DNA from 2 places in the Nocardiopsis baichengensis YIM 90130 genome. Region 1 is predicted to be linked to the other one. Evidence: riboswitches for the same ligand, from Rfam matches in the RefSeq annotation. Region 1 holds a riboswitch; the other holds the start of a gene.
What was found. Region 1 has a riboswitch for S-adenosylmethionine ahead of thrC (threonine synthase). Riboswitches for the same ligand answer to the same signal wherever they lie in the genome.
Positions count from the first base shown of each region.

Region 2: another riboswitch for S-adenosylmethionine. It lies ahead of C892_RS0114515 (aminotransferase class V-fold PLP-dependent enzyme); the one in region 1 lies ahead of thrC (threonine synthase).

Region 1 is NZ_ANAS01000005.1:110,455-115,496, reverse strand. Features, by position in the region: gene C892_RS0104110 (S8 family serine peptidase) at 1-488, shown strand, start outside; gene C892_RS0104105 (GrpB family protein) at 563-1,141, shown strand; gene C892_RS0104100 (alpha,alpha-trehalose-phosphate synthase (UDP-forming)) at 1,113-2,549, opposite strand; SAM riboswitch class I at 2,775-2,917, shown strand; gene thrC (threonine synthase) at 2,931-4,202, shown strand; gene C892_RS0104090 (MoaD/ThiS family protein) at 4,265-4,540, shown strand; gene groL (chaperonin GroEL) at 4,837-5,042, shown strand, end outside.
Region 2 is NZ_ANAS01000016.1:12,894-17,935, reverse strand. Features, by position in the region: gene C892_RS0114530 (nucleotidyltransferase domain-containing protein) at 1-112, shown strand, start outside; gene C892_RS0114525 (DinB family protein) at 179-736, opposite strand; gene C892_RS0114520 (SAM-dependent methyltransferase) at 733-1,473, opposite strand; gene C892_RS0114515 (aminotransferase class V-fold PLP-dependent enzyme) at 2,007-3,350, opposite strand; SAM riboswitch class IV at 3,448-3,573, opposite strand; gene C892_RS0114510 (DUF3870 domain-containing protein) at 3,879-4,253, shown strand; gene C892_RS0114505 (CaiB/BaiF CoA transferase family protein) at 4,261-5,042, shown strand, end outside.

The DNA of each region.
Region 1 (5,042 bases):
GGGCGATCGACGTGTACGCCCCGGGTGAGGACGTGGAGGCCCCCGCCCCCGGCGGCGGTTACGAGCAGGCCTCCGGCTCCGGTATCGCGGCCGGGTTCGCCGCGGGCACCGCCGCGCTGGTCCGCGCGGAGCACCCGCAGCTCCTGCCGGACCAGGCGGCCGAGGCGCTGACCGGCTCCGCGCAGGGCGGCGTGGTGAACGCGCCGGCCGCCCTGGAGCAGGCAGAGGGCGCCGCCGAGGACATCCCGCTGTACAACGAGGACCTGGTCGCCGAGGACGACGGCCTCCCGATCCCCGCCTGGACGCTGTGGGCGGCCGGGGGTGCGCTGGTGCTGGCGCTGCTGGTCGTCCTCGTGCTGGTGATGCGCCGCAACGCCAAGAACCCTTACGGGCTGCCCGAGCGCGAACCGGAGGACCGGCCCGGCCGCGAGGGTGCCGCCCGCCCGTCGGGCCGCCGCCGCAAGGGTTCCGGCCGTCGCCGTAAGTAGCGGGGCGGGTCGGCCCGGGTGTCCTGAAGAGAGACCGGGTTGACGTGCGCGGCGCAGGTCATGAGACTCCCCCCATGTCCCCCACCAGTGAATCCCCCGGACGGCTGCCTGTGCGCGGTGAGGCGCGGGGCAGCCACTTCGACCGTTCGGAAGAGCGCGTGGTCCTGACCGAGTACGACCCCAAGTGGCCGTACCTGTTCCAGCGCGAGGCCGAGCGGGTCCGCGAGACCCTGGGCGATGCCGTCTTGGCCGTCGAGCACGTCGGTTCCACCGCCGTGCCCGGCCTGGCGGCCAAACCCTGTGTCGACGTGCTGCTGCTGGTAGGCGACCCCGCCGAGGAGGACGCCTACCGCCCCGCGCTGGAGAAGGCGGGCTACACCCTGCACTTCGCCGAGCCGGACTTCCACGACCACCGGGTCTTCAAGGGCCCCGGCGTCACCATGAACCTGCACGTCTTCGCCGACGGCGCGGAACCGCGGCGCATGCTGGCCCTGCGCGACCGGCTCCGCGCCGACGCAGGGGACCGCGGCCTCTACGAGCGCACCAAGCGCGAGCTCGCCGAGCGGTTCCGGGACAGCGTCCAGGACTACTCCGAGGCCAAGACCGGGGTGATCGAGGAGATCCTCAGCCGAGCGCCCGGAGCTGGTCGCTGAACCAGCGCGCGGGCGGCAGCGCGGACGCCCGCTCCACCAGGCGGGAGCAGCGCGCGCTGCGCTCCTCGGCCGGCATCGCCAGGGCCCGGTGCATCGCCTCGGCCGTCTCGCTCACGTCGTAGGGGTTGACCGTCAGGGCGTCGTCGGCCAGCTCGTCGGCGGCGCCCGCCTCGGACGACAGCACCAGCGCGCAGCCGTCCCGGGACAGCACCGGCCCCTCCTTGGCCACCAGGTTCATCCCGTCGCGGATCGGGTTGACCACCAGGACGTCGGCCATGGAGAAGGCCGCCAGCGAGCGCGGGAAGTCGTCCTGAACCTCCAGCACCAGCGGCGTCCAGTCGGCGGTGCCGAACTCGTCGGCGATCTCCTTGGCCAGCATCCGGACCTGCTCGGTGTACTCGCGGTACTCGGGCACGTCGGTCCGGCTGGGGTAGGCGAACGCCAGGTGCGTCACCCGCCCGTGCCACTCCGGGCGGGTGCGCAGCAGCTCCCGGTAGGCCTCCAGGCCGCGCACGATGTTCTTGGACAGCTCGGTGCGGTCGACCCGGACGATGAGGCGGCGGTCGCCGACCCGCTCGCGCAGCGCCTCGGCGCGCTCGGCCACGTCCGGCTCGGCCGCGCGGCGCTGCAGTCCTTCGGCGTCGGCGCCCAGGGCGTGCACGCCCACCGAGATGATCCGGCCGCCGTACTCGATGGTGCGCCGTCCCCGGTCGACCTCGGCCCGCAGGAACTCGGCGCAGCAGCGCAGGAAGGCGTCGGCCCAGCGCGGGCTGAGGAAGCCGAGGTGGTCGGCGCCCAGCATCCCCTCCAGCAGTTCGCGGCGCACCCCGGTGGGCAGCATGCGGAAGTACTCGGGCGGCGCCCAGGGCGTGTGGGAGAAGTGCGCGATGCGCAGGTCGGGGCGGCGCCCCCGGAGCATCCGGGGCAGCAGGGCCAGGTGGTAGTCCTGCACGGCGACGCGCGCTCCGTCCGCCGCGCCGGTCAGCAGCGCCTCGGCGAAGGCCGCGTTGTAGGACCGGTAGTCCTCCCAGCGCTCCTGGAACCCGGCGTCGAAGGCGGGCTTCGACGGCGTCTCGTAGAGCATGTGCTGGACGAACCACAGGGTGGAGTTCGCGATGCCGGTGTAGGCGTTGTCGAAGACGTCCTGGGGGATGTCGATCATCTTGACCCGGAGGCCGCCCAGGTCGGTGGTGCGGTCGATACGGCCGTCGGGGGCCTGCGATGCGGCCGTGCGGTCGGCGCCGGAGAGCGCGGCGCACACCCACAGGGTGTCGCCCTGCTCGGCCGCGGCGCTCAGACCGGAGACCAGCCCTCCGCCCCCGCGCCGGTGCGAGAGCGCTCCGGCATCGTCGACCGAGTAGGACACCGGTCCTCTGTTGGACGCGACGAGGATCTGTGCCTTGTCCACCTGAACGTTCACCTCTCGGGAAAGCCGGTTCGGGGTGTTGTAGGTCTCGCCGTGCGCGCAGGAGCGCAAACCCGCTGCAGGCCTCGGGAGGCCGACAGGGGTGTGGCGTGCGCCATGAGTGTTATCCGGGTCACCATGGATGGAAAACCGGGCGGAAGGTCCGTTACAGTCATGAGCGGATTCCCAACCGAATCCGTCGACAACAGTGTGACCACAACCGAATATCGCTCATCCAGAGGGGTGGAGGGACCGGCCCTGCGAAGCCCCGGCAACCATCCCGGCTCAATGCGCTCGTGAAAACCGCGAGGCGGCCGGGGCAGGTGCCAACTCCGGCCTGGGGCCAGATCGGTCGCCAGGAAAGATGAGAGGAGATGCCTCGCGATGGCGATCAGCGCCCCGGAAGCCGCGACCGCCGGCACCGCCGCCCGCCCCTTCGGCCCCGCAGCCGCCCTGTCCTGCCGTGAGTGCGGCGAGCGCTACGAGCTCGGCCCCCGCTTCGCCTGTGAGTTCTGTTTCGGCCCCCTCGAGGTCGCCTACGACTTCGGCGAGGTCACCCGCGAGGGGATCGCGGCCGGCCCGAACAACGTCTGGCGCTACGCCCCCCTGCTGCCCGTCCCCGCGCGCGTGGCCGAGCTGCCCAACATGAACCCCGGCCTGACGCCGCTGGTGCGCGCCGACCGCCTCGCCTCCGAGCTGGGGATGGAGGCGCTGCACGTCAAGGACGACTCAGGCAACCCCACGCACTCCTTCAAGGACCGCGTTGTGGCCATGGCCGTCGAGGCCGCCCGCAACTTCGGCTTCACCACCCTGTCCTGCTCCTCCACCGGCAACCTGGCCGGGGCCGTGGGCGCGGCCGCCGCGCGCGCCGGCTTCGAGTCCTGCGTGTTCATCCCGGCCGGCCTGGAGGAGGGCAAGGTCGTCATGGCCGCGGTCTACGGCGGCCGCCTGGTGGCCCTCGACGGCACCTACGACGACGTGAACCGCTTCTGCTCGGAGCTGATCGGCGACCCGGTCGGCGAGGGCTGGGGCTTCGTCAACGTCAACCTGAGGCCCTACTACGCCGAGGGCTCCAAGACGCTGGCCTACGAGATCGCCGAGCAGCTGGGCTGGCGCCTGCCGGAGCAGATCGTGGTGCCCATCGCCTCGGGCTCCCAGCTCACCAAGATCGACAAGGGCTTCCGCGAGCTCATCGCGCTGGGCCTGGTGGAGGACCGCCCCTACAAGGTGTTCGGCGCCCAGGCGACCGGCTGCTCCCCGGTCGCCCGGGCCTACGAGGAGGGCCACGACGTCATCCAGCCGGTCAAGCCGGACACCATCGCCAAGTCGCTGGCGATCGGCAACCCGGCGGACGGCCCCTACGTGCTGGACGTGTGCCGGCGCACCGGCGGCGCGGTCGGCCACGTCGGCGACGCCGAGGTCGTCGAGGCGATCTCCCTGCTGGCGCGCACCGAGGGGGTCTTCGCCGAGACGGCCGGCGGCGTGACCACCGGCGTACTGCGCAAGCTGCTGGCCGAGGGCGCGGTCGACCCGGCCAAGGAGACGGTCGTGCTGAACACCGGCGACGGCCTGAAGACCCTGAACGCGGTGGACGCCGGCGTCACCGCCACCATCAAGCCCTCCCTGGGCGCGTTCCGCGAGGCCGGGCTGGCCTGACCCGGCCGGACCCGCCGCCCCGAGAACCGCCGCACCACCGACACCCGAGGAGTACCCGCACCATGAGCGTGAGCGTTCGCGTCCCCACCATCCTGCGCACCTACACCCAGGACGCCTCCCAGGTCACCGCCGAGGGCGCGACCCTGAAGGAGGTCCTGGCCGACCTGGACGCCAACCACCCGGGCATCCGCGCCCGCATCCTGGACGACGCCGGGAAGATCCGCCGTTTCGTCAACGTCTATGTGGGGGACGAGGACGTGCGCTTCGCGGAGGGCTTGGACACCGCCACCAAGGACGGCGTCGAGGTCTCCATCATCCCGGCGGTGGCCGGGGGCTGACCCGACCGGTCGACCGCGCACGGGCCGCGTCCGGCACTGCCGGGCGCGGCCCGTTCATGTGCTGTTTGACCTGCGGGTCATCAGGAGAGGAACCTTGTCCGGGGCCGTTTGCACTCGCCATGGGGGAGTGCTAAAAAGGGGATCGTTAGCACTCCGATCGAGTGAGTGCTAACCAGGATCGAGACGATGAGGCCGCGGGCGCCGGCGGCCGGACAGCCGGCGGACCGCGGTCGTCCGTCGCGGGCGTCGGCTCGTTCCCTTCGCGTATCAGCCCGTCCCGGGAGGACAGGAAGTCTATGGCAGCCAAACTGATCGCGTTCGACGAGGAAGCCCGTCGCGGCCTTGAGCGCGGCATGAACACGCTCGCTGACGCCGTGAAGGTCACGCTCGGCCCGAAGGGCCGCAACGTCGTTCTGGAGAAGAAGTGGGGCGCCCCCACGATCACCAACGACGGCGTCTCCATCGCCAAGGAGATCGAGCTCGAGGAGTCGTACGAGAAGAT
Region 2 (5,042 bases), on a different contig from region 1:
TCTGCAGCGGCTCCTGGAGACCTCGCCCCTTCCCGAGGAACCGGACCGGGACCGGGCCGACACCTGGCTGGTCGAGGCGCACCGGCGGCACTGGGCCGAGCGGGGGCTGTGACCCGGGGCCCGGGGCCGCCCAGGGCGTGCACGCGCGCGTGCCGGGGTCGTCCCCGGGCCGGTCGGGTCAGACCGCGTCGCGCACGTGCGCCGGGTGGGCGCGGTACAGATCGCGCAGCAGCGCCACTTCGGCACCGTGGTGCATCACCTCGCGGTTGACGTGCAGGGCGAGCACCGCGAAGGGCAGGTCGGCCCACTGCTCCGGCTCGGCCGCGCCCACGGGGGCGGCGAAGTCCTCGGGGGCCTTCGTTCTCACCCCCGCGCACCAGGCCCGGTAGGCCGCGTCCAGGCGCGCCAGAGCCTCCTCCGCGCCGCCCGGCCATGCGGCGTCGGCCAGGGAGAGGGTGCCGTCGCCGAAGTGGTGGTCCACCCGCAGCTCCAGCACGCCGACGATGATGTGCCCGAGCCGCCAGGCGAGGGTGGTGAAGGGCGGCGGGTCCGGTTCGGGCCAGTCCCAGTCGGCGGCGAACGTGCCGTCCGGGCGCGGGCGCACCGACCAGCACGGTTCGACCGGTTCCCAGAAGAACTCGTCGTCGCCGAGGCCGTCCAGCCGGGGGCGCAGCGAGGCGTCCCAGTAGAACTCCAGCTGGCCGAGAACCTCGGTGGGCCAGTCGAGCGAGGTCATCGGCTACCGTCCCTCCTGCCCACGGCCCCGGCGATGCCGCTGCCCTCGGCGGCGACCTCTTCGTCGGGGTAGGGCCACCACGTGATGTCGGCCAGTCCGGGCTCCAGCGGCGCGAACGGGGCGAGCGCGCGCGCCGCACGGTCGTGCCGCCGCTCCTCGGGGAAGGTGGCGAGCACGTGGCCGCCCGGCCCGAGGGCGTCGTGCAGCGCGGCCAGCAGGGCGGGGGCGGGTCCGGGTCCGCCGGTCCCGGGGGCGGTGTCGAGCAGCAGAACGCAGACGGGCTCGTCGAAGTCGACGAGCCCGCACGTTCGCAGCCGCTCCACCAGGGTGTGCGGCGAGGAACAGGACAGGGACACCACCGGCGCCGCCGCCCGGTGCGGGGAGGCGCCGGCGTGCAGGGCGGGGCCGTTGGAGGCGTCGGCGTAGAGGGCGCGCACACCGGAGCGGCCCTCCCCCGCGGCGGAGAGGACCGCGTCGCAGGTGGGCAGTCCCGAGGAGAGGTCGACGAACTGGCGGACCCCGGCGTCGGCGGCGAGGTAGCGGGCGGCCCGGGCGGCGAAGGCCAGGCGGGTGCGGTCGAGCGGGTCGGCGGCGGACGCCGGTGGGGCCGGTGCGGCAGGTGGGGCGGCCGCCCGGAGCGGGGCGGGCCGGCCGTCCAGGCCGACAACACGGGGTCGGGGCACGTCGGGGATCCTGTGGTCCTCGACGATCGGCTGGGCCGGCCACTCATCAGTCACGATCGCGCTCCCGAAGTCCTTTGGCGATCGATGTTACCTGTTGTGAGGTAGGTCATTCACCCGGCGATAAATTCACCGAGAATGAACGGCTCTTTTCCGGATCGAGAGAGTTCGGCGCCGCTTCCGCCGACCGGATCCGGCGCGGCCTCGCACCGCGCCGCACGCGCGCGGAGGCACCCACCCACCTGCACGGATACCCGCCGACCGGCGGACTCCCCGCCCACTCGACCGCCCGCGGACCGGCATGCGCGCCCGCATCCCGCCGGTCGGGCCGTCACGGTCCGCGGCCGCCCGCCGGCGCCCGTCCGCCAGGGACACCCGCCCTATTTCGCACCCGGGAATCCTTGTTAGAGAAGTTTTGACCGAAGTCATCCCGAACAAGCCACCCGCGAAGATTGGGGCAGGAGTGAATAGGGGTCCCGCCCCGGACTCCGGTAGGAGGGTCGCCCTGTCATGGGGCCGTCCGGTGGACCTGCCCGGACCCGCAGTGGGCCTGCCGGTGGGCGCGCCGACCGACGCGCCCACGGCCCGGCTCACGCCTCGGAGGGCTCCACGGGGACCAGTCGGCCGGCGTCGTCGCGGTACTCCAGCCGCGGACCCCGGTCCGCGAGGGCGGCCACCGCGGCGACGAGGCGGTCGACGTGCTCCTCGGTGGTGCCCAGGCCGATGCTGGCGCGGACCGCCTGCCCGTGCCCCTCCGGCAGCAGGTACCGGGTCAGCGGGTGGGCGCAGAACAGCCCGTCGCGCACGCCGATCCCGTGCTCGGCCGACAGGGCCGCCGCCAGCAGCCCCGCCGGGACCCCGTCCACCACGAACGACACGATGCCCACCCGCGGGTGCCCGCGGTCCCACAGCGAGAGGTCGTGCACCCCCGGGACGGCCGCCAGCCCGGCCCGCAGCCGCCGCAGCAGCGCCTCCTCGCGGGCGTGCAGGCGCTCCTGGCCGGCCTCCTGCAGGGTCCGGCAGGCGGCGGCGAGCGCCACCGCGCCCAGCACGTTCGGGCTGCCCGCCTCGTGCCGCGCCGGCAGGTCGTTCCAGCGCACGTCCGCGTCGGTCACGTTGCCGGTGGCACCTCCGCCCGCCAGGTAGGGGGCGGCCTCGCGGAGCCAGTCGGCGCGCCCGGCCAGCACGCCCGACCCGAACGGGGCGTAGAGCTTGTGCCCGGAGTAGGCGACGTAGTCGGCCCCGGTCTCGGCCAGGTCGAAGCGGCGGTGCGGCACGTACTGGGCGGCGTCCACCGCGATGCGGGCGCCTTCGGCGCGGGCCGCCTCGGCCAGCTCGCGCACCGGCCAGATCTCGCCGGTGACGTTGGAGGCCGCGGTCACGCACAGCAGCCGGGGCCCCTCCGGGGCGGCCCGCAGCGCCTCGCGCGCCGCGCGCACCGCCTCCTGCGGGCTCCGCGGCAGCGGCAGGCGCACCACCCGCCCGGCCCGGCTCCCCTGGTGCTCCCAGGGCAGCAGGTTGGCGTGGTGCTCGGCGGCGAAGACCACCACCGTGCACCCCTCGGGCAGGCAGCGCGCCAGCAGGTTGAGGGCGTCGGTGGTGCCGCGCACGAAGACCAGCGCGTCGTCGTCGCGCACCCCGGTGTACCGGGCGACGGTGCGCCGGGCCCGCTCGTAGGCGGCGGTGCTGACCTGCGACAGGTACCCGGCGCCGCGGTGCACGCTGGCGTAGAGCGGCAGCGCCTCGTCCAGCTCGCCGCGGACCGCCTCCAGGCAGGGCGCGCTGGCCGCGTAGTCGAAGTTGGCGTACTCGGCGGTGCCGCCGGAGGCCAGCGGCACCGACAGCCCGGTGCCGAGCACGGCGGGCGCGTCGGCGCCGCACGCACGGGCGGCGGGGACGGCGGAGGGGGCGGGGTTCTCGGCGACTGCGGTCATCACTGCTCCTCAGGGGTCATCGGGACCCCGAGGAGCCGGGAGCGTCCCCGCGCGGCGGCATCGGCGCACGGCGGTGTCTCCGGCTCGAACCCGCGGGGGTCCGCGCTTGCCTGACACGTTGCGTCCATCGGTCGTGTCTCGACCTGGTCCTCACCCGGGGCACCCCACCGCGGTGGAGGGTTGCCGGCCAGCAAGCCGGGGCTTCGCGCTGGCGCTCATGACCTATGCGGGACTATAGCGCACCGTGTCCGGTTCTGCGCAAGGCGGGGCCGTGGTGACGGTGTCGGCGCGGAGGAGCCGGCCCGGGGTCCGGTCGACGGGATGCGCCTGGACGTCGACGGGATCGCCGATCCCCCGCCTCCGGCACACGGCCGCACCGCAGCATTGACAGCGGTGCACCGGTTGCGGGGATACTTGGACGACTGCCCTCCCGCTGAGGGCGCCCTGCCTTCCCAGGTCGCCCTGCCAGGCGCGAGACTCCAGCCCTACGGAGCCTCATGCTGCCTGGAAACGGAAAGGGCCCACACCGTGCACGGTCACGACCACACGCGCGCTCTGCTCGCCGACCCCGACGTCGTCCTCGTCTCGGGGTACGCCCGCCTGCCCGACGCGGTCGCGAGCCATTCCCAGTACGAGCGCCTCGGCGTGGTGCTCGCCGTCAACGTCACGGACGGGCGCATCGTCGCCGCCGACACCACGCTCCTCACCGACCTGGCCAAGCAGTTCTTCCGCGCGCTCGTCGAGGGCCTGTCGGTCACCGAGGACCTGCCCGAGATCTCCGAGCGCGTGCGCACCCGCTACGCCGGCCAGTCCGGCGCCGCCCTGACCACGGCGCTGCGGCGCTGCCTGGAGACCTACCACCAGCTGCGCGAACAGCGCGGCGGCGAGCAGCCGACCGAGTGAGCGAGGGATGAGCCCGACGAACCGCACCGACGCACACGACGAGCACGAGTCCGACCGCGGTCCCGGCAGCGGCGGCCGCACTCCCGACGGCGGCGCGCGACCCGAGGCGCCGGCCGACGGGGCACCGCAGGCCCAGGGCCCCCTGGCCGGGGTCCGGGTGGCCGACCTGTCCCGGGTCCTCGCCGGCCCCTACGCCACCATGCTCCTGGCCGACCTGGGGGCCGAGGTGGTGAAGGTGGAGCACCCCGGGCGCGGCGACGACACCCGCGCCTGGGGCCCACCCCACGCCGGCGGGGAGGCCGCCTACTACCTGGCCGTCAACCGCGGGAAGCGGAGCCTGGCGGCGGACGTCAAGGACCCCGCCGGGCGGGCGGCCGTACAGGAGCTGTGCGCCCGCTCCGACGTGGTGATCCAGAACTTCCGCCCGGGCGTGGCCGAGCGCCTGGGCCTGGGCTACGCCGAGGTCCGGGAGCGCAACCCCGCCGTGGTGTACTGCTCCATCAGCGGCTTCGGCCCCGAGCACACCCCCGCCGACCGCCCCGCCTTCGACGTGCTCGTCCAGGCCGAGAGCGGGCTGATGGGCATCACCGGCGAGCCGGACGGCCCGCCCTCCAAGGTGGGCGTGGCCATGACCGACGTGCTCTCCGGCCTCAACGCCGCGGTGGCGATCCTGGGGGCGCTGCTGCGCGCCCGCACCACCGGGCAGGGCGAGCACGTGGAGGTCTCGCTCATCAACTCGGCCCTGTCGGGCCTGGTCAACATCGCCCAGCAGGCGCTGGTCACCGGCGC